3 regions of the Streptomyces incarnatus genome follow, and region 3 is predicted to be linked to each of the others. Evidence: riboswitches for the same ligand, from Rfam matches in the RefSeq annotation. Region 3 holds a riboswitch; each other region holds the start of a gene.
What was found. A riboswitch is a leader RNA that binds a small molecule or an ion and turns the genes downstream of it on or off. The one in region 3 is predicted to bind S-adenosylmethionine.
Positions count from the first base shown of each region.

Region 1: linked by a shared signal. The riboswitch ahead of thrC (threonine synthase) and the one ahead of ABB07_RS28055 (aminotransferase class V-fold PLP-dependent enzyme) in region 3 are both predicted to bind S-adenosylmethionine.
Region 2: linked by a shared signal. The riboswitch ahead of ABB07_RS04580 (amino acid ABC transporter permease) and the one ahead of ABB07_RS28055 (aminotransferase class V-fold PLP-dependent enzyme) in region 3 are both predicted to bind S-adenosylmethionine.

Region 1 is NZ_CP011497.1:4,698,759-4,705,743, reverse strand. Features, by position in the region: gene ABB07_RS21195 (cold-shock protein) at 1-178, opposite strand, end outside; gene ABB07_RS21190 (MoaD/ThiS family protein) at 611-886, opposite strand; gene thrC (threonine synthase) at 883-2,166, opposite strand; SAM riboswitch class I at 2,184-2,324, opposite strand; gene ABB07_RS21180 (glucosyl-3-phosphoglycerate synthase) at 2,454-3,425, shown strand; gene ABB07_RS21175 (alpha,alpha-trehalose-phosphate synthase (UDP-forming)) at 3,498-4,937, shown strand; gene ABB07_RS21165 (KGGVGR-motif variant AAA ATPase) at 5,014-6,985, opposite strand, start outside.
Region 2 is NZ_CP011497.1:1,044,628-1,051,612, forward strand. Features, by position in the region: gene ABB07_RS41715 (putative leader peptide) at 1-8, opposite strand, end outside; gene ABB07_RS04570 (transporter substrate-binding domain-containing protein) at 422-1,441, opposite strand; gene ABB07_RS04575 (amino acid ABC transporter ATP-binding protein) at 1,546-2,337, opposite strand; gene ABB07_RS04580 (amino acid ABC transporter permease) at 2,334-3,314, opposite strand; SAM riboswitch class IV at 3,745-3,856, opposite strand; gene ABB07_RS04585 (glutathione S-transferase C-terminal domain-containing protein) at 3,935-4,825, opposite strand; gene ABB07_RS41475 (putative leader peptide) at 4,884-5,009, opposite strand; gene ABB07_RS04590 (NAD(P)/FAD-dependent oxidoreductase) at 5,182-6,351, shown strand; gene ABB07_RS04595 ((2Fe-2S)-binding protein) at 6,348-6,650, shown strand; gene ABB07_RS04600 (NAD(P)/FAD-dependent oxidoreductase) at 6,643-6,985, shown strand, end outside.
Region 3 is NZ_CP011497.1:6,206,714-6,213,698, forward strand. Features, by position in the region: gene qcrC (cytochrome bc1 complex diheme cytochrome c subunit) at 1-388, shown strand, start outside; gene qcrA (cytochrome bc1 complex Rieske iron-sulfur subunit) at 385-1,446, shown strand; gene qcrB (cytochrome bc1 complex cytochrome b subunit) at 1,443-3,080, shown strand; gene trpD (anthranilate phosphoribosyltransferase) at 3,207-4,271, shown strand; SAM riboswitch class IV at 4,347-4,463, shown strand; gene ABB07_RS28055 (aminotransferase class V-fold PLP-dependent enzyme) at 4,624-5,985, shown strand; gene ABB07_RS28060 (Lrp/AsnC family transcriptional regulator) at 6,115-6,396, opposite strand; gene ABB07_RS28065 (rhomboid family intramembrane serine protease) at 6,393-6,985, opposite strand, start outside.

The DNA of each region.
Region 1 (6,985 bases), 1.5 Mb from region 3:
CCTGCGGACCCTTCTGGCCCTGCGAGATCTCGAACTCGACCCGCTGGCCCTCTTCCAGGGTGCGGTAGCCGTCCATCTGAATCGCGCTGTAGTGGACGAAGACGTCCGCACCACCGTCGACCGCGATGAAGCCGTACCCCTTCTCCGCGTTGAACCACTTGACGGTGCCCTGAGCCATGCCTAACTCCCCTATTACTGGCCCTTGCACAGATCCGCACTTCGCGGATCCGGGTCAGACCTCACCCCCCATCGGACGGGGGCGTGCGCCGGAACGCGTCGACCGCGGCTGAATGTATCTGTCCAACTGCCGTCTGCAACAGGTCAATCGGACGAGAATTCTGGACGGGAACGGTCCGGAATGTGGTGAGAATTCAGCAGACTTCGGGGCAAGTCGGGCTACACAAACCACCACAAAAGCCGCATAAGGCCCGCGTATTTTGGCTGCTTCTCATCGGGTGTGCGGCATGAATTCAGGGCCCCCGACCGGTCCGGCCGAGAGCGCGTTCCCCAACTCTACCGCGCTCAATCACACAGAATTGCCCCCTCCGCTTCTCTCACGGAGGAGGCAATTCGATGAACAATGCGTAACTGAAGTTACCTAAGGTAACGATCAGCCGCCCGCGACGGCCGGAATGATGGACACGCCGGCGCCGTCCGGGGTGGCGGTGTCCAGGCCCTGCTCGAAGCGCACGTCGTCGTCGTTGACGTAGACGTTGACGAACCGGCGCAGCTTGCCCTGGTCGTCCAGCACCCGCGCGGCGATCCCGGTGTGGTTCTTCTCCAGATCGGCGATGACCTCGGCGAGGGTCGCGCCCTCGGCGCTGACCTCCGCCTGGCCACCGGTGTAGGTGCGCAGGATGGTGGGGATGCGAACGGTCACGCTCATGCGAGGCCAGCCTCTCGGAAGGAGTCCAGGGTCGGTCGGATGGTGGCGGTGAGGCCGGTCCCGGCCACCGCGTCCAGGGTCTTCAGGCCGTCGCCGGTGTTGAGGACCACCGTGGTCCTCGCCGGGTCCAGGACGCCGTCCTTGAGCAGCTTGCGGGTGACGCCGACGGTCACGCCGCCCGCCGTCTCCGCGAAGATGCCCTCGGTGCGGGCCAGCAGCTTGATGGCGTCGACGACCTCCTCGTCCGTCACGTCCTCCACGGCACCGCCGGTGCGGCGGGCGATGTCCAGGACGTACGGCCCGTCGGCCGGGTTGCCGATGGCCAGGGACTTGGCGATGGTGTTCGGCTTCTGCGGCCGTACGACGTCGTGACCGGCCTTGAAGGCGGTCGACACCGGCGAGCAGCCCTCGGCCTGGGCGCCGAAGATCTTGTACGGCTTGTCCTCGACGAGCCCCAGCTTGATCAGCTCCTGCAGACCCTTGTCGATCTTCGTGAGCTGGGAGCCGGAGGCGATCGGGACCACGATCTGGTCGGGCAGCCGCCAGCCGAGCTGCTCGCAGATCTCGTACGCCAGCGTCTTGGAGCCCTCCGCGTAGTACGGCCGCAGGTTGACGTTGACGAAGCCCCAGCCCTCGCCGGCCGGGTCGCCGATCAGCTCCGAGCAGAAGCGGTTCACGTCGTCGTAGTTGCCCTCGATCCCGACGAGCTCGCCGCCGTAGACCGCGGCCATGACGACCTTGCCCTGCTCCAGGTCGTGCGGGATGAACACGCACGAGCGGAAGCCGGCCCGGGCGGCGGCGGCGCCGACGGCACCGGCGAGGTTGCCGGTGGAGGAGCAGGACAGGGTGGTGAAGCCGAAGGCGCGGGCGGCCTCCAGGGCCTGGGCGACCACGCGGTCCTTGAAGGAGTGGGTCGGGTTGCCGGAGTCGTCCTTGACGAACAGCCCGCCGGTGACGCCGAGTTCGGCGGCGAGGTTGTCGGCCTTGACGAGCTTGGTCCAGCCCGGGTTCAGGTTCGGCTTGTCGGTCACGTCGGCCGGGACCGGGAGCAGCGGCGCGTACCGCCAGATGTTGGCGGGGCCGGCCTCGATGCGGCGGCGCAGCTCCTCGGTGTCGTAGGCGGAGAAGTCGTAGGCGATCTCCAGCGGGCCGAAACACTCCTCGCAGGCGAACACCGGGCCGAGCGGAACACGGTGACCGCACTCGCGACAGCTCAGGGCCGCGGCGGGACCGAGGTCGACGGTGGAATCGGTGGAGCTTGCAACTGTCTGCACAGCCATGGAGGCGAGGCCCTTTCTCCTCATCTTCCTCACGACGCACCTCGCCGTGAGACGGATTTGGCACCTTCCCTGGCCTGGAGCCTCGCGGAGACGAGTTCGGCTCAGGGGGGTTGCCGGGGCTTCATCGGGCCGTGTCCCTCTGCCCCTCTGGATGAGCGGTATGCAGTTGTGGGCGCGCGGTCGACCCCGACATGCGATGGTCACCGGCGTTGTTCAAGACTGTAACCGAAGGCCAGGACAGTTGAGATAGTCGTCCGAACCGCGAGACACGTGAGGAGCCGCTGACTGTGCTGGAAGAAGTCGAGCGCTGGCTGGCCACCCGCTCCTGGTCGGTGACCGATCGCCCGCTGCACAAGATCCTCGCGGCCAAGCAGCGCACGGGCCAGTCGGTCTCCGTCGTGCTGCCCGCGCTCAACGAGGAGGAGACGGTCGGCGACATCGTCGCGGTCATCCGCCACGACCTCGTGGAGCAGGTGCCGCTCGTCGACGAGATCGTGGTGGTCGACTCCGGCTCCACCGACCGTACCTCCGCGGTCGCCGCCGCCGCGGGCGCGCGGGTCGTGCACCGGGACGAGATCCTGCCCCGCATCCCCGCCGTCCCCGGAAAGGGTGAGGTGCTGTGGCGCTCGCTCCTGGTCACCACCGGGGACATCGTCTGTTTCGTCGACGCCGACCTGCGCGACTTCTCCTCCGACTTCGTCTCCGGGATCGTCGGCCCGCTGCTCACCGAGCCGGGCGTGGACCTGGTCAAGGCGATGTACGACCGCCCGCTCGCCGCGGAGTTCGATGCGCTCGCCCCCGGCAGGACGGCCGGCCAGGGCGGCCGGGTCACCGAGCTGATGGCCCGCCCGCTGCTGAACATGCACTGGCCGCAGCTGGCCGGATTCGTGCAGCCGCTGGGCGGCGAGTACGCGGCCCGGCGCAGCCTGCTGGAACAGCTCCCCTTCCCGGTCGGGTACGGCGTGGAGCTGGGCATGCTGGTGGACGCCCTGCACCTGGTGGGCCTCGACGCGCTGGGGCAGGTCGACGTGGGCGTGCGCAAGCACCGCCACCAGGACGGGCAGGCGCTCGGCCGGATGGCCGCGGCGATCTACCGCACCGCCCAGCTGAGGCTGGCCCGCGGCCATCTGATCCGGCCCGCCCTCACCCAGTTCGAGCGCGGCGAGGACGGCTTCGAGCCGCGCACCTACTCGGTCGACACCGAGGAACGACCACCCATGGTGGAGATCGCCGAGTACGCCGAGCGCCGGGTGGCCTGAGTTCGTATACGGCGGTGACACGAGGCGTGGCCGTACGTTTGAGCGTTTCCGGGCCGGGCTAGGTTGAGGACCATGGCTTCCACGCAGGGTGCTGCCGAGAGGGCTCGGGTGCTGGTCGCGTCCAACCGCGGGCCGGTGTCGTACACGGTGGACGAGGACGGCTCGCCGCGCGCCAAGCGGGGCGGCGGCGGGCTGGTCTCGGGACTGTCGGCCATCGGGCCGGACGCGGACTCGCTGTGGGTGTGCGCGGCGCTCGGCGACGGGGACCGGGAGGCGGTACGGCGCGCGGGCGGCGGGCCGCTGCCGGACGAGGACACCGGCGGGCAGCGGGTGCGGATGCTGGACATCGACGCGCAGGTGCACGCCGACGCCTACAACGGGATCGCCAACTCGGTGCTGTGGTTCGTGCACCACATGCTGTACCAGACCCCGCTGGAACCGGTCTTCGACGCGGAGTTCCGGCGGCAGTGGGCGTCGTACGAGGCCTACAACCGGGCGTTCGCCGAGGCGCTGGCCGGGGCGGCGGCCGAGGGGGCGGCGGTGCTGGTGCAGGACTACCACCTGTGCCTGGTGCCCGGCATGCTCCGCGAGCTCCGGCCCGACCTGCGGATCGGGCACTTCTCCCACACCCCGTGGGCGCCCCCCGAGTACTTCGGGCTGCTCCCGGGGGACATCCGCGAGCAGCTGCTGGCGGGCATGCTCGGGGCGGACCGGGTGGCGTTCCTGACCAGGCGGTGGGCGAACGCGTTCACGGAGTGCTGTCAGGCGGTACTGGGCCCCGGGGCTCCGGCCGTGCGGGTCGGAGTGCACGGGCTTGGCGCCGACGCCGACTTCCTGCGCAAGCGGGCCCACGAGCCCGATGTGGACGAGCGGCTGGCGGCGCTGCGCGCGGAGATCGGCGAAGGCCGCAGGAGCATCGTGCGCGTCGACCGCACCGAGCTGTCGAAGAACATCGTGCGCGGCCTGCTGGCGTACCGGCAGCTGCTGGACGACCACCCCGAGTGGCGTGAACGGGTGGTGCATCTCGCGTTCGCGTACCCCTCCCGCCAGGACCTCGCCGTGTACCGCGACTACACCGCCGAGGTGCAGCGGGTGGCGCAGGAGATCAACTCGGTCTACGGCACGCCCGGCTGGACCCCGGTCGTGCTGCACGTCAAGGACGACTTCGCGCGCTCCCTGGCCGCGTACCGGCTCGCCGACGTGGCGCTGGTCAACCCCATCCGGGACGGCATGAACCTGGTCGCCAAGGAGGTGCCGGTGGTCTCCGACCAGGGCTGTGCGCTGGTGCTGTCCCGGGAGGCCGGGGCGTACGAGGAGCTGGGCGCCCACGCGTTCCCGGTGAACCCCTACGACGTGCTGGAGACCGCGCGGGCCCTGCACGCGGCGCTGTCCCTGCCGCCGGAGGAGCGGGCGGACCGCACCAAGCGGCTGGCGGCGGCGGCCACCGCGCTTCCCCCGGCCCAGTGGTTCCTGGACCAGCTGCGGGCGCTCGAGGACCTTCAGCCCAGCTGATCCGCGAGGGCCCCCAGCAGGCGTACGACACCGGCGGGGCCGTCGACCACCACGTCCGCGCGGTCCAGCGATTCCGTCATCTACGGACGACCCGAGCGCGCCCCTGTGTTCTGAAGCCCAGGGCGTGCCGGTAGATCTCCGGCAGGCGGTACCGGCCATCCGTGTCCCGGGCCAGCGCGCCGGCTTCTTGTAGTACCGCGATGCCGGTGGCATCCAGTCCGACGTCCTCCGCGCTGAAGGGCATCAGTACGTCACTGGCGTACTGGCCCAGTCCCCGCAGCAGGTCGCCGAGCCGCTTGTTCTCCTGACCGATCTCCCTGACCTTCTCCGAGCTGCACTGGGCAAGTGCGTTGCGCATGGCAGTCGGGACAAGGAGTCGGTCCTTCTGCTCATCGCCGGCAGACAGGCCTGCGGCTTCTCTGAGGAACCGCACCACATCGCGGGCCTGGACCTGATCATTGAAGTCGGCGAGGGCTGCCGGGACCCAGCGTTCGGACCATGCCTCGTGTGAACTGTCCGAACCGAGTTTCGCTCCCCAGACCGGCCGCAGGGCCTGGGCGATTTCCTCATAGGACAGTTCCATCGGGTCACGATCCGGTTCCCGGACGGCATGGGCGGTCACCGACACCCAGAGGGCGAGCCGGAGGGCCTCTTGGGCGTCCCAGCGCAGCGCGTATGCCTCGTACCGGTCCAGGAACTGACCGAGGTTCTGTGTGATCGCCCAGGACGCCAGGTCGCGGCGAACGAACACCACCACGCCGAGCGGACGCCCACGCAGGGAACGCAGCCACTCGGGAACTTCGACCAGGAGGGTGCGGAGTGCGACCCGCTTGGACTCGCCTTCCAACTCCTGAAGGAAGTCCTCAAGGCCGTCGAAGACGAAGAGCAGCTTCCCCGTCTTGCCGAGTGTCAGCAGTTCACGCTCGGCGTCGAAGCTTTCCCCCCGTGCCGGCGCGCTGCCGCCGGCGATGGCCATGCAGCGCAACCATACGTCGAGCCAAACGTACGGGTCGGTGCCGCTCTCCTGGGAGTGAAGGGCGTCGTTCAGCACCTTGAGGATCTGGCGACGTGTGGCTCCCTCACCGCCTGCCGCCCGGTCTCGAAGATCCTGGGGCCCGGTGCGACCATCGCCCGTGGGCTGCTGATCCAGGTTGGCTGGATCGAGGACCGGCACCACCAGCGCGTCATCCTGTACCTGCATGCCGGCCTTCCGGGCGAATCCGGACCAGCTACCGGCAGCGCACATCCGGGCGAAGGTGAAAGTCTTGCCGGCGCCTTTCGCTCCCACCACAACCGTGACCGGCAGCGCGGCGCGATGATCACCGATGAGCCGGCGCAACGGTTCCGTGGACAGAAAGCCCAGAGCGCCGTCGAGACCCGTCCGTTCCGCGAAGACGAGCGCGGCGGCCCGCTCCCTCAGCGCGTTTCTCCGTTCCTCCACACCCTTGGGGCCATCTGCCCCGGTGTCGCCCCCTCCCGGCTGGGGCTGAGGTGCCAGCTCGGCAACCCGGTCTCCCAGACCGCAGCGGCGCACGACCTCGACGACCTCGTCCCAACTGCGCGGTAGTGCCAGCAGCTCGTCCCTGAAGGGGCTGACCAGCGTGACCGTCACTGCCTTGGCGTCGACGGGGAGTTCCGACTCATGCGGGTCACCTTCCGGCACAAGCAGGATGTCGTCCAACGCCTGGGTCAGTGCCTCGCGAGCAGCCTCCGCCTCAGTGTCGTGGACGTCCAGACGATACTGCGTCACCACTGCGGCAGGGGCTGGATCACGGCCCAGCAGAGCCGGAGCCTTCACACCCAGCTGGCGGATCATTCGAGCCGTGCCGTCCAAGGACTGGCTGCTCAGCGTGGTGACGAATACCCGTTGCACACGAGGGTCGAGAAGGATCGGTGCCGACAACTCGGACGCACCCGCCCGCAGGTCGATGATCACAATGTCGAAACCACTGACGGACGCCACCTCGGCAAGCGACTCCGTGAGGAAGTAAGCCGACCGGTCAGAGGTGAGGAGGTCGACAGGCTCGATACGGGGAGGCCCGAGCCGA
Region 2 (6,985 bases), 5.2 Mb from region 3:
CGTGTCACGGCCGTCACCTCCGTCCGTCGGGCGGGGCGGGCCGGGTGAGCGACCGCCTCGCGGATCTCGTCACGACTCACAACGCGCGGCCGGCCGCGGTTGTTCCCGCTCCGAGGACCCCCATGTCGGTTTCCCCGCCCGGGACTTCCCCGCCTGCCTCCCCACCGCGGACCTGCCCGCTCGCCTCAGCACCGCGGACCCGCCCGCCTCCGCGCCGAAGACCTGCTCACGCGTTGCCGTGGCGTGTCCGGGCGACGGGGTCCAGGATCTCGGGGGCGTCGGCGGGCCCGGGCCGTACCGCCTCCGGGGGCGGGTTCGGCGCGCAGCGCGGTGTCGACCGGCTGCACGCCCTCTCCGCTGCCTTCGACCCGTCGGCCGTCGGACCCCCGGTCGGGGCTCGGTTCGGCCGGAACCGGGTGGGTCAGGAGTTGCTCAGCGGCAGCCCCGGCGGGTTGACCTCGGACTTGGCGACGGCCTCGTCGGAGAGGTTGTAGGCCTTGAGCCACTCGGCGTACTGACCGTTCTTGATCAGGTAGTTGACGGCGTCGGCGATGGGCCTGGCGAGGCCGCTGTCCTTCTTGGTGGTGGCGGCGATCAGACCCTGGAGACTCGCACCGGCGCCGGAGAACGTGCCCGCGCTGCGGGTCGGGTTCGGCGACTTGGCGGTCTGCGTGACGTGGTAGGCGACCCCGGGGTTCGCCGCGAAGTAGGCGTCGATCTTGCCGCCGGTCAGCGCCAGGTAGGTGGCGTTCTTGCTGGCGTAGTGCTTGACGGTGAGGTTCTTGCCCTCCTTCTTCAGCTTCGTCTGCCACTCCAGGAGGATCTTCTCCTGGTTGGTGCCGTTGTCGACGGCGACCGTCCTGCCCGCGAGGTTCTCGTAGCGGCCGTCGAAGTTCCAGGTGCTCTTCTTCAGCACCTCGAAGCCGACGTTGTCCTTGCGGTAGGAGGCGAAGTCGTACTTCTTCTTGCGTTCCTCGGTGTCGGTGATGTTGGCGAAGCCGACGTCGGCCTTGCCGCTGTCGATACCGACGAACATGTTCTCCCAGGTGGCGTTGGACACCTGGGGCCTGAGCCCGAGGACGGCCGCCACCAGGCGGCCGAAGTCGGGCTCCACGCCGGTGAGCGTCTTCTGGTCACCGCCGATGTAGGCGAGCGGCGGGAAACCGTCGGGCAGCGCACCCACCACGATCTTCAGGGTGCCGCTCTTGCGGACGGCAGCGGGCAGTTCCGCGCTGAGGGACTTGACCTCGGCCACCTTCAGCGTGGTCTGCCGGGCCGCGCCGTTGGACACCCTGCCCACGGTCACCGTACCGGCGCTGTCGGTCGTGGTCGCGGCGTCGCTGTCGCCACCGCAGGCGGCGAGCCCGCCGGCGAGGGAGGCGACGGCGGTCGCCGCGGTGATGCCGCGTATCAGGCTGCGTCGGGAGAGGTGGCTGTGCATGGCTGTCCTTTGTCGTTCGGTACTGCTCGGGGGAAATGCCGGGTGGAAAAACTCGGAGGGAAAAGCTCAGAGGAAAAACTCGGAGGAAGAAGAGGAAAAGGGAGTCAGAGGACCTTGGCGAGGAAGTCCCGGGTCCGCTCGTGCCGGGGCCGGTCCAGGACCTCCTCGGGCGGGCCCTGTTCGACGATCCGGCCGCCGTCGATGAAGACGATCCGGTCGGCGACCTCGCGGGCGAAGCCGATCTCGTGGGTGACGATGACCAGGGTGGTGCCGCTGGTGGCGAGGTCCTTGATGACAGCGAGCACCTCACCGACCGTCTCGGGGTCGAGCGCGGAGGTCGGCTCGTCGAAGAGGATGATGCCGGGGCGCAGCGCGAGGGCGCGGGCGATGGCGACCCGCTGCTGCTGTCCGCCGGAGAGCTGGCGGGGATAGGCGCCGGTACGGTCGCCGAGGCCGACCCGGGTGAGCAGTTCCCGGGCCAGGTCCAGCGCTTCGGGCTTGGCCAGCCTCCCGGTGGCGACGGGCGCGGCGGCGACGTTGTCGAGGACGGTCAGGTGCGGGAAGAGGTTGAAGTTCTGGAAGACGAAGCCGATCCGGCTGCGCTGGGCCAGGATGGCGCGCTCGCTGAGCTCCTTCAGCCGGCCGCCGCTGCCGCGTCGGACGCCGATCGGCTCGCCGCCGACGCTGACGTGGCCGATCTCGGGTTTCTCCAGGTGGTTGACGACCCGCAGCAGGGTGGACTTGCCGGAGCCGGAGGGGCCGATGACGACGGTGACCTCGCCGGGGCGCACGCTCAGGTCGATGCCGTCGAGCACCCGATGGGTGCCGTACCACTTGTGGACGTCGTGGACCTCCAGCGCGGCCGGGGTGGTCTGCACGGTGTCGGTGGCGGTCATACGGCGGCCTCCCTGCGCAGCCGGGCCCGGAACTCCCCGAGGCCGGCGCGGGCCTTCTGCAGCGGGGTCGGCGGCAGGGTGCGGGTGGCGCCCCGGGCGAAGTGCCGCTCGACGTAGAACTGGACGACGGACACCACGCTGGTGAGGATCAGGTACCAGGCGGTGGCGACGAGCAGCAGGGGCACGATGTCGCCGGGGTAGGTGCTGCCCATGGTCTGCACGGAGCCGAAGAGGTCGAGCAGCGAGACGTAGAACACCAGCGAGGTGCTCTTGATCAGGCCGATGAGCTGGTTGACGTAGTTCGGCGTGATCGACCTGAGGGCCTGCGGGAACACGATCCTGGCGAACTGGTAGCCCCTGGGCAGGCCGAGCGCGGCCGCCGCCTCGTGCTGGCCCTGGTCGACGGAGAGGAGGCCGCCGCGTACGACCTCCGCCGCGTACGCCGCCTCGTTGAGGCTGAGCCCGACCACGGCGACCGTCATGTCGGTGGCCAGCCTGGACTCGTCGAAGGTGACGAAGGCGGGGCCGAAGGGGACGCCGAGGCTCACCGTCTTGTACAGGGCCGAGAAGTTGTACAGGAAGATCAGGACGACGATGAGCGGCACCGAGCGGAACAGCCAGGTGTACGTCCAGCTCACGGCGCGCAGCACCGGGCTGCCGGACTGCCGGCCGAGAGCGAGCAGGATGCCGCCGAGGAGGCCGAAGGCCGCGCTGAGCGCGGCGACTTCGAGGGTGACGAGGAGCCCGTCGAGGACCGTGGGGCGCAGGAACCAGTAGCGGAAGCGGTCCCACTGGTAGAACGGGTTCGTGGCCAGTCCGTGCACGATCTGTGCGACGAGCACCAGGACGACGGCGGTGGCGATCCACCGGCCGGGCCGGCGCAGCGGCTGAACCCGCTGTGCGCTCAGCGGCTTTGACGGGGTGTCGGCGGGTGGCGCCTCGGCGAGGGAGACGGCGGCGCCTGGGACTTCACTCATGGCGGGCTCCGGCGGAGTCGGACACCCCGGCTGACGACGCTCGGCCGCGGGTACCGCCACGGCACTGCGGCACGGGGCGGCGCACGACAGCGCGCGGGAACCGGGGGCTGGGCGGGTGATGGCACACCGGCGGGGCGGTGGGCGTCAGGAACGCGGGGCTGGAGCAGCGACTGGCTGGAGCAGCCAGGGCTGGAGAAGCGGAGGCTGGGCAAGCGGAGGCTGGAGAAGCCAGGGCTGGAAGGAGACGTCAGCCCTGACAGCGGGCTGAGCCCGGCGCGGTACACAGTGCACTGTTGACGCGCAGCAGATCGACGGCGCGGTCGGCGACGAGGACCCTGGCGTACGACGGTACGCAGCCCTGGGGGCGGCTCGCGGCCGTCCTGGGAGCTGCGTACATGGCGTCACCTGTCACTGTTCCGGCCCCACGGGGCCCTCGCGCTTACCGAAAACGTCATTCCGGTCCGGTCGTCACCTGGGGCACCCCACCGCGATGCGAGGGTTGCCGGTCAGCCAGCCAGGGCTTGGTGCTGACGCTCATGACCGTTCTGAGCCGTAAGTAAGGCAGTCGTCCGTTCAAATGTCAACGGCTGTCCGCCCAGTGGACGCCGTCCGACCGCTTCTCACCTGCGGGAAGCGTCCTCGGCGCCCGCGACGTGGCCCGCCCAGTCCAGGATCTGGACGGCGGCGCCGGCGGCCTCGAGGCCCTGGCAACGGCCGTGGTGGCGGCGGGAGATGCCGTCGAGGTCGAGATGGCGGCCGAAGGCGAGGTGGGCGGCCAGGCGGCGGGCGTAGGCCCACAGGGCGCGGTGGCCGGCGATGCGGTGGACGGCGGCGGCGTCCAGGTGGCAGCGATGGACGGTGTCCAACTGCACCAGCGTGACCCACAGTTCGATGTCGGCGGCGGTGATCCGGTCGTCGACCAGGTACGCCTCCGCGGCCAGCCGGCTCTCCAGCCGACCCAGGGTGTCCAGGAGCACGTCCAGGGCGGCGGCCCGCTCGGCCGGGTCGGCGCCGGCCCGTCCGGCGCGCTGCGCGGCCTCCTCGATCCCTTCGGCGCACATCCGCTCGACGGCCTCGATCACGGACTCCTGACCGCACGGGTACAGGGCGGGGCGGTCCTCGCGCGGGAAGAAGCGGTCGAGGTCGCGCAGGATGTCGCGGGCCTGGGTGCTGACGATCCGTCCGGACCAGTCGTCGCTGAGCACGGGCGCGAGGGCCGGGCCGGTGTAGTGGTGGGCGCTCGCCTCGTACAGCGGCCGCAGCGCCGAGTGGCCGCCGCCGGGACAGTCCGGTACGGCGGGCAGGACCGTGACCGGACAACTGCCGTCCAGGCCGAGGAGGCTGTGCCCGACGGCGAGGCGGAGACCGTCCGGGCAGGCGGTCGAGAGATGGAGCCGGTAGCGGTGCGGCACGGCGTAGTGGCCGCTGCGCGCGTCCTGGCCGATCCGGCCCCGGAAGACGGGCGCGGCGCGGTGGACGGACGGGACGGCGGCGAGCGGAGTGATGGACATGCGTCTCCCCGGGTGATGGACGTACGGACGTGCGCGCCGGCGGGCGCGGGGCTCCGGCTCAGCGCTGGGGGCTGATCGCGCTGCAGACGCGCAGCAGATCGATGTGGCGGCGGGAGGTGAGCAGGGGTGCGCACAGCGGCGTACGGCCCGCGGGGCCGCTGCCGGTGTCGAGGCGCGTCATCATTCCCTACCTGTTCACTAGGATTCCCACCCTGGAGTGTCGATCCGGCACCGGGGGACGTCAAGGGGGCGTCCACGCCTGGGACGGGCATGGGAAATGGTGATGGGGACGGGAGTATCGGGACGAAGCTGTCCGGGCTCTCCTCGGAATTGGCGACATGTGACATAGTACTGCCGTGGCGAAGCGACTGACCTGCGATGTCGTGGTCGTCGGAGCCGGCATGGTGGGTGCGGCCTGTGCGCTGTACGCCGCGCGGTCCGGCCTCGACGTGCGGGTGGTGGACCGGGGTCCGGTGGCCGGCGGCACCACCGGCGCGGGCGAGGGCAACCTGCTCGTCTCCGACAAGGAACCGGGCCCCGAGCTCGGCCTCGCCCTGCTGTCCGCCCGGTTGTGGGGCCGGCTGGGCGACGAGCTGGGGGCGGCGGTCGAGTACGAACCCAAGGGCGGCCTGGTGGTCGCCTCCACCCCCGAGACCCTCGCCGCGCTGCACGCGTTCGCGGACGGACAGCGGGCCGCGGGAGTCGTGGCCGACCCGGTTGCGGCCACCCAACTTCCTTGCTTGGAACCGTATTTGACTCCAGGCCTGGCGGGCGGGGTGCACTATCCCCAGGACGCCCAGGTCATGCCCGCCCTCGCCGCCGCCCACCTGCTCCGCGCCTCCGGTGCCCGCCTGCACACGGGCTGGACCGTGACCGGGGTGCTGCGCTCGGCCGGCGGCACGGTGACCGGCGTCCGTACCGACCGGGGCGATCTGCACGCACCGGCGGTGGTGAACGCGGCCGGCACCTGGGGCGGTGGCCTCGCGGCGCTCGCCGGCGTCCGGCTGCCGGTGCTCCCCCGGCGCGGCTTCGTCCTCGTCACCGAGCCGCTGCCGCGGATGGTCCGGCACAAGGTGTACGCCGCGGACTACGTGGCCGACGTCGCGAGCGACTCGGCCGCCTTGCGCACCTCGCCGGTGGTGGAGGGCACGGCCGCCGGTCCTGTGCTGATCGGCGCGAGCCGGGAGCGGGTCGGCTTCGACCGCTCGCTGTCACTCCCCGCCGTTCGGGCGCTCGCGGCCGGGGCGATCGGGCTGTTCCCGTTCCTGGAGCGGGTGCGCGCGCTGCGGACGTACGCGGGCTTCCGGCCGTATCTGCCCGACCACCTCCCGGCGATCGGCCCCGACCCCCGCGCGCCGGGGCTGTTCCACGCCTGCGGGCACGAGGGCGCCGGCATCGGAATGGCCACCGGTACCGGGCAGTTGATCGCCCAGGCCCTCACCGGGAAGACACCGGAACTGGATCTCACGCCGTTCCGGCCGGAACGGTTCGAGGGACACGACACCGACGGAGGCGACACGCCGTGAATCCCCTGGAGCTGGCCCGGGCCCGCCCGGGCGAGGACTTCACCGTCACCTTCGACGGGCGGCCCCTCGCGGCCCTGCCCGGGCAGACGGTCGCGGCGGCGCTGTGGGCGGCGGGCGTGACCTCCTGGCGCAGCACCCGCGGGGCCGGCCGGCCGCGCGGGGTGTTCTGCGGGATCGGGGTGTGCTTCGACTGCCTGGTGACCGTCAACGGCCAGGCGAACCAACGGGCTTGCCTGGTGCCGGTGCGGCCGGGCGATGTGATCCGCACCCAGGAGGGGACCGGAGGGGACGATGACTGAGCGCGCGCATCTCGCCGTCGTCGGGGCGGGCCCGGCGGGGCTCGCCGGGGCGCTGGCGGCGGCCGCCCGGGGGGTACGGGTCACCCTCGTCGACGCGGCCGGGCAGGCGGGCGGCCAGTTCTACCGGCAGCCCGCCCCGGCCCTCGGCGCCCGCCGCCCCGAGGCCCTGCACCACCAGTGGCGCGCCTGGGAGCGGCTGCGGGACGGCATCGGCCGGCACCTCACGGCCGGTCGCATCAGCCATCTGACGGATCATCATGTCTGGTGTGTGGAGCGGGAGTCGGGTGCGTTCCGGCTGCACGCCCTGCGCGGCCCCGCGCAGGAGGAGGGGGTTA
Region 3 (6,985 bases):
CGCGGACATCGCCAAGGGTGGCGAGCTGTTCCGCACCAACTGCGCGCAGTGCCACAACTTCACCGGCAAGGGCGGCGCCCTGACCAAGGGCAAGTTCGCGCCGACGCTCGAGGGCGTCGACCCGAAGCACATCTACGAGGCCATGCAGACCGGCCCGCAGAACATGCCGTCCTTCCCGGACACCACGTTGTCCTCGAAGAACAAGAAGGACATCATCGCGTACCTGCACGCGGTCGACAGCAGCGAGACGACGAACCCCGGCGGTCTGGAGCTGGGCGGCCTCGGGCCGGTCAGTGAGGGTCTGTTCGCCTGGATCTTCGGCCTCGGCGCGCTGATCGTGGTCGCCGTCTGGGTCGCCGCTCGGACCGCAAAGGCCAAGAAGTCATGAGTAGCCAAGACATTCCAGAAGAGAACCTGCCCGCAGAGCAGGAGCACGCGCATGGCGCGGTAACGGCGGTCGCGGACGAGGAGAACCCGTTCGCCGACCCGGGACTGCCGCCCCACGAGCACCGGATCCAGGACATCGACGAGCGGGCCGCCAGGCGGTCCGAGCGCGCGGTCGCCCTGCTGTTCACCCTTTCGATGCTGGCCACCGTCGGCTTCATCGTCTCGTACGTGACGATCCCGCACGACAAGAGCATCTTCGTCTTCCCGATCGGGCACCTCAGCGCGCTGAACTTCGCGCTGGGCCTGACCCTCGGTACGGCGCTGTTCTGCATCGGCGCGGGCGCGGTCCACTGGGCCCGCACCCTGATGTCCGACGTCGAGGTCGCCGACGAGCGGCACCCGATCGAGGCCTCCCCCGAGGTGCGCGCGAAGGTCCACGCGGACTTCCGCCAGGGCGCCAAGGAGTCGGCGCTCGGCCGCCGCAAGCTGCTGCGCACCACGATGTTCGGCGCGCTGGCCCTGTTCCCGCTCTCCGGCGTCATGCTGCTCCGTGACCTCGGCCCGCTGCCCGGCACCTCGCTGCGTCACACGCTGTGGGCCAAGGGCAAGCGCCTGGTCAACACGAACACGGGTCAGCCGCTGCGCCCCGAGGACGTCGCCGTCGGCTCCCTCACCTTCGCCAAGCCCGACGGGCTGGAGGAGACGGACGAGGAGTTCCAGACGGAGATCGCCAAGGCGGCCCTGATGATCGTCCGGCTGCAGCCGGGCAACATCAAGGACAAGCGCGAGCTCGACTGGTCGCACGAGGGCATCGTCGCCTTCTCCAAGATCTGCACGCACGTCGGCTGCCCGATCTCGCTGTACGAGCAGCAGACGCACCACGTGTTGTGCCCGTGCCACCAGTCCACCTTCGACCTCTCCGACGGTGCCCGAGTGATCTTCGGCCCCGCCGGCCACGCCCTGCCGCAGCTGCGCATCGGCGTGGACAGTGACGGTTACCTCCAGGCGCTCGGCGACTTCGAGGAGCCCGTCGGTCCTGCATTCTGGGAGCGCGGATGAGTACTGCAGCGAACGAGACGCCCCGCCCGCGCGGGAAGGCACCGGCCGGCGAGCGGGTCGCCGACTGGGCCGACGGCCGGCTCGGGATCTACTCCCTGGCCAAGTCCAACATGCGCAAGATCTTCCCCGACCACTGGTCGTTCATGTTGGGCGAAGTGTGCATGTACAGCTTCATCATCATCATCCTGACGGGTGTCTATCTGACGCTGTTCTTCCACCCGTCGATGAACGAGGTGGAGTACCACGGCAGCTATGTCCCGCTGCAGGGACAGCTGATGTCCGAGGCGTTCAGCTCGACCCTGCACATCTCCTTCGACGTGCGCGGTGGTCTGCTCATCCGGCAGATCCACCACTGGGCCGCGCTGATCTTCCTCGCCGGCATGTTCGTGCACATGATGCGCGTGTTCTTCACCGGCGCGTTCCGCAAGCCGCGTGAGATCAACTGGCTGTTCGGCTTCCTGCTGTTCGTCCTCGGCATGTTCACCGGCTTCACCGGTTACTCGCTCCCGGACGACCTGCTCTCCGGCACCGGTGTCCGCTTCATGGAGGGCGCGATCCTGTCCGTGCCGATCGTCGGCACGTACCTGTCGTACTTCCTCTTCGGCGGTCAGTTCCCCGGCCACGACTTCGTCGCCCGGTTCTACTCGATCCACATCCTGCTGCTGCCGGGCATCATGCTCGGCCTGATGGTGGGCCACCTGATCCTGGTCTTCTACCACAAGCACACGCAGTTCGCGGGTCCGGGCAAGAGCAACAACAACGTCGTCGGCATGCCGCTGCTGCCGGTCTACATGGCCAAGGCCGGAGGCTTCTTCTTCCTGGTCTTCGGTGTCATCGCGGCCATCGCGGCGGTCGCCCAGATCAACCCGATCTGGGCCATGGGCCCCTACCGTCCGGACCAGGTGTCCACCGGCGCCCAGCCCGACTGGTACATGGGCTTCGCCGAGGGTCTGATCCGCTTCATGCCGGGCTGGGAGATCAACTTCGCGGGCCACACGCTCGTCCTGGGCGTGTTCATCCCGCTGGTGCTCTTCCCGCTGGTCCTGGCGGCGATCGCGGTCTACCCGTTCATCGAGTCCTGGATCACCGGCGACAAGCGCGAGCACCACATCCTGGACCGCCCGCGCAACGCCCCGACGCGTACGGCCTTCGGTGTCGCCTGGGTGACGATCTACATGATCACCCTGGTCGGCGGTGGCAACGACCTGTGGGCCACCCACTTCCACCTGTCGATCAACGCGGTCACCTGGTTCGTCCGGATCGGGTTCTTCGTCGGGCCGGTCATCGCGTTCATCGTCACCAAGCGGATCTGCCTGGGTCTGCAGCGCCGCGACCGCGACAAGGTGCTGCACGGTCGCGAGACCGGCATCATCAAGCGGCTGCCGCACGGTGAGTTCATCGAGGTGCACGAGCCGCTCAGCCAGGAGCAGCTGCACACCCTCACGGCCCACCACCAGTACCAGCCGGCCGAGATCGGCCCGACGGTCGACGAGAACGGCGTCGAGCGCAAGGTGCCGGCCTCGGAGAAGCTCCGGGTGAAGCTGTCCAACGCCTACTACGGCGAGGACAACCAGATCCCGAAGCCGTCCGTCGAGGAGTACAAGGAGATCACGAGCGGCCACGGCCACCACTGATCCCGCGTCGCCACGCCACGCCGAAGGGCCCCGTCCGGGTTACGGACGGGGCCCTTCGCCGTGTGCGGGGGTCGATAGGCTGGGATCGGACCATTGATGTTGTGTACGACACCCCAGGAGCGGCTTATGAGCGCTGTGACCCCCGCTGGAGGCGACACCGCGGCGGGCCGTTCCTGGCCCGAGGTACTGAACGCCCTGCTGGAGGGCCGCGACCAGAGCGCGGACGCCACGGCATGGGCGATGGACCGGATCATGCGCGGGGAGGCGACCGACGCGCAGATCGCGGGATTCGCCGTGGCCCTGCGGGCCAAGGGCGAGACGGTGGAGGAGATCACCGGGCTCGTCCGCGCGATGTACGACCACGCGAACGTCATCGAGGTGCCGGGGCGGACCGTCGACATCGTCGGCACCGGCGGCGACGGCGCCAAGACGGTGAACATCTCCACGATGTCCTCGATCGTGGTCGCCGGCACCGGCGCGAGGGTCGTCAAGCACGGCAACCGGGCCGCGTCCTCGGCGTCGGGCGCCTCGGACGTGCTGGAGAAGCTGGGCGTCAATCTGAACCTGTCGCTGGAGCGGGTCCCGCAGGTCGCCGAGGAGGCCGGGATCACCTTCTGCTTCGCGGTGAAGTTCCACCCGGCGCTGCGTCATGTGGCCGCCGCCCGTGGCCAGTTGGGCATCCGTACGACCTTCAACGTGCTGGGTCCGCTGACCAATCCGGCGAAGGTCCGGGCCCAGGCCGTCGGTGTGGCGGATCTCCGGATGGCCCCGATCGTGGCCGGCGTCCTCGCCGAGCGCGGCAACTCCTCCCTGGTCTTCCGCGGCGACGACGGCCTGGACGAGCTGACCACGACGGCCACCTCCCACGTCTGGATCGTCCGGGACGGCAAGGTCACCGAGGAGACCTTCGACCCGAGGGACGTCGGCATCGACCTCGTCCCGGTGGAGGCCCTGCGCGGCGCGGACGCGTCGTACAACGCGGAGGTCGCCCGCCGCCTGCTCGATGGTGAGACCGGGGCCGTACGGGACGCCGTGCTGCTGAACTCCGCGGCGGCCCTCGTCGCCCTGGACCCGACGGACGCCCCGCTCGCCGACCAGCTCCGCGCGGGCATGGCCAAGGCCGCCGAGTCCATCGACTCCGGCGCGGCGAAGCGGACGCTGGAGCGCTGGGTGGCGGCGAGCAACGCCTAGCGGAAACCGGCGGTCGTCCCGCGATCCGGACACGGGTTGCGGGACGACGATCTCTTCCCGTACGTTCCTGTACCAGGTCATGAGTGACAGTCATGAGGCCCCGGCCGGCTGTCCGGCAACCCTCCGTCCGTGGCGGGGTGCCCCGGGTGAAGACCAGGCCGTAGGCAGCGAGGTCTACGGCAAGCGCGGACCCCTCGCGCGCTGCTGAGAGCGCGGGACCAGGGGTCCTGGTCGTTCGAGGGAGCCTTCCGTGAGCAAGCGAATGCGATAGGGCCGCAGAGCCCCGCCTCCGCACACCCCTTTTCTCTTCTTCCCGTACGCCTCTTCGCGTACGTCCTCACGGGAGTTCCCCATGTCTGTCTTCACCGCTGCCGCCGACCAGTCCGTTTGCTCCCCGCTGCCCGTTCTGGGCCGGGATGTCACCGTCCCGCTCGTCACCGGCGGCGAGGTCACCTACGCGGCCCTCGACTACGCGGCCAGTGCCCCCGCCCTGCAGCGCGTCTGGGACGACGTGGCCGCCTACGCGCCGTACTACGGCAGCGTCCACCGCGGCGCCGGCTACCTCTCCCAGCTCTCCACCGACCTGTTCGAGAACGCCCGCAGGACGGTCGCCGAGTTCCTCGGCTGCCGCGCCGAGGACCAGGTGGTCTTCACCCGGTCCACCACCGACTCCCTGAACCTGCTGGCCCGCGCCCTCCCCGCCGACTGCCAGGTCTTCGTCTTCGAGACCGAGCACCACGCCTCCCTGCTGCCCTGGCAGGACGCGAAGGTCACCTACCTCGACGCCCCGCGCACCCCGCAGCAGGCCGTCACGACCCTGGAGCGGGCCCTCGCCGGCCGTGACCCCTACGGCCCGGCCCTGGTCTGCGTCACCGGCGCCTCCAATGTCACCGGCGAGCTGTGGCCGGTGCGCGAACTGGCCGCGGCGGCGCACGCGCACGGCGCCCGGATCGTCCTGGACGCCGCCCAGCTGGCCCCCCACCACCCCGTGTCCGTCCGTGACCTGGACGTCGACTGGGTCGCCTTCTCGGGGCACAAGCTGTACGCCCCCTTCGGCTCCGGTGTCCTGGCCGGCCGCGCCGACTGGCTGCGCGCCGCCGAGCCGTACCTCGCGGGCGGCGGCGCCAGCCGCAAGGTGACCCGGCGTCAGGACGGCGGTGTGGACGTGGAGTGGCACGAGAGCGCCGCGCGGCACGAGGCGGGCTCGCCCAATGTGATCGGCGCCTACTCCATCGCGGCGGCCTGCAAGGCGCTGACCGAGGCCGGCTGGGACACCCTGGTGGCCCGGGAGCAGCACCTCATCCGCGGGGTCCGCGCGGGCCTGGCCGAGGTCCCGCAGGTCAGGATCCTCTCCCTCTTCGGCGACGACGCCCCCCGGGTCGGCGTGATCTCCTTCGTCGTCGAGGGCTGGAACAGCTCCCACTTCGCCGCCGCCCTGTCCGCCGAGTACGGCATCGGCGTCCGCGACGGCCTCTTCTGCGCCCACCCCCTGGTCCGCACCCTCCTCGGCACCGACCCGCAGACCCAGGGCGAGTGCGGCGCCCCCGAGGCCGCACCGGGCGAGAAGTCCCTCAACGCCATCCGCGTGAGCTTCGGCGCGGGCACCCCCGACGAGCACGTGGAGCGTTTCGTGACGGCGGTGAAGGAACTGGTCACCGAGGGTGCCAAGTGGACGTACCGCACGGAGGACGGCCGCTGCGTCCCGGCGGTGTGATCAGCGCCCCGAAGAGGCGCGGGGCTGTATCGATATGCGGCTCCGCCGCGTGGGCGCGACCAGCCACCACGGCCGCCGCACCCGCAATGCGACCCGCGCCCCGCAGACGCCTGGGCGATCTTCAAACGATCAGTTGTCCAGGCCGATCGAGAACGCCGCCTCCAGGTCGTGCTGGGAGTAGGTGCGGAAGGCGACGTGCGTGTCCGTGGCCTCCACACCGGGGATCTTGCTGATCCGCCCGGGGATGACATCGGCCAGATCCTCGTGCTGCCGCACCCGGACCATCGCGATCAAGTCATACGTACCGGTGACGGAGAAGACCTCGCTGACCGACTCCAGCGAAGCGATCTGCTCCGCGATCTCGGGGATCCGGTCCACGCTGGTCTTGATCAGGACGATCGCGGTGATCACGGCTGGTTCTCTCCCTCGGGGGCCTGAGCAGGGGCGGCTTTCACTCTAGTCGCACGGCCGTAGCGCACCCACGCGTAGCAGAAGCCCAGCGCGAATCCCACCAGGTGCGCCAGATACGCCACCCCCGGCCCCTGCGCGGAGCGCCCCGCGGCCGCCCACTGCAGCGCCGCCCAGAACGGCAGCACGACCCACGCCGGGAACCGCACGGGCAGGAAGAACAGGAACGGCAGAAGACTGGTCACACGGGCGCGGGGGAACAGGTAGAGGAACGCCCCGAGGATCGCCGAGATCGCCCCGGACGCGCCCACCAGCGACTGCTCGGAGGCGTCGTTGGCGGCCGCGTACCCCAGCAGGGCGAGATAGCCGCAGCCGACGTAGAAGAGGGTGAACTCGACCCGGCCCATCCGTTCCTCGGTCATCGCGCCGAAGACGAAGAGGAAGAGCATGTTGCCGAGCAGATGCACCCAGCTGCCGTGCACGAACAGGGCCGTGGCGGGGGTCAGGGCCGCGCGTACCGGCCTGGCGAACAGCTCGGCCGGTACCACGCCCCAGCGGTGGAAGTACGCCCGCTGCGCGGCGAGCAGGGCGT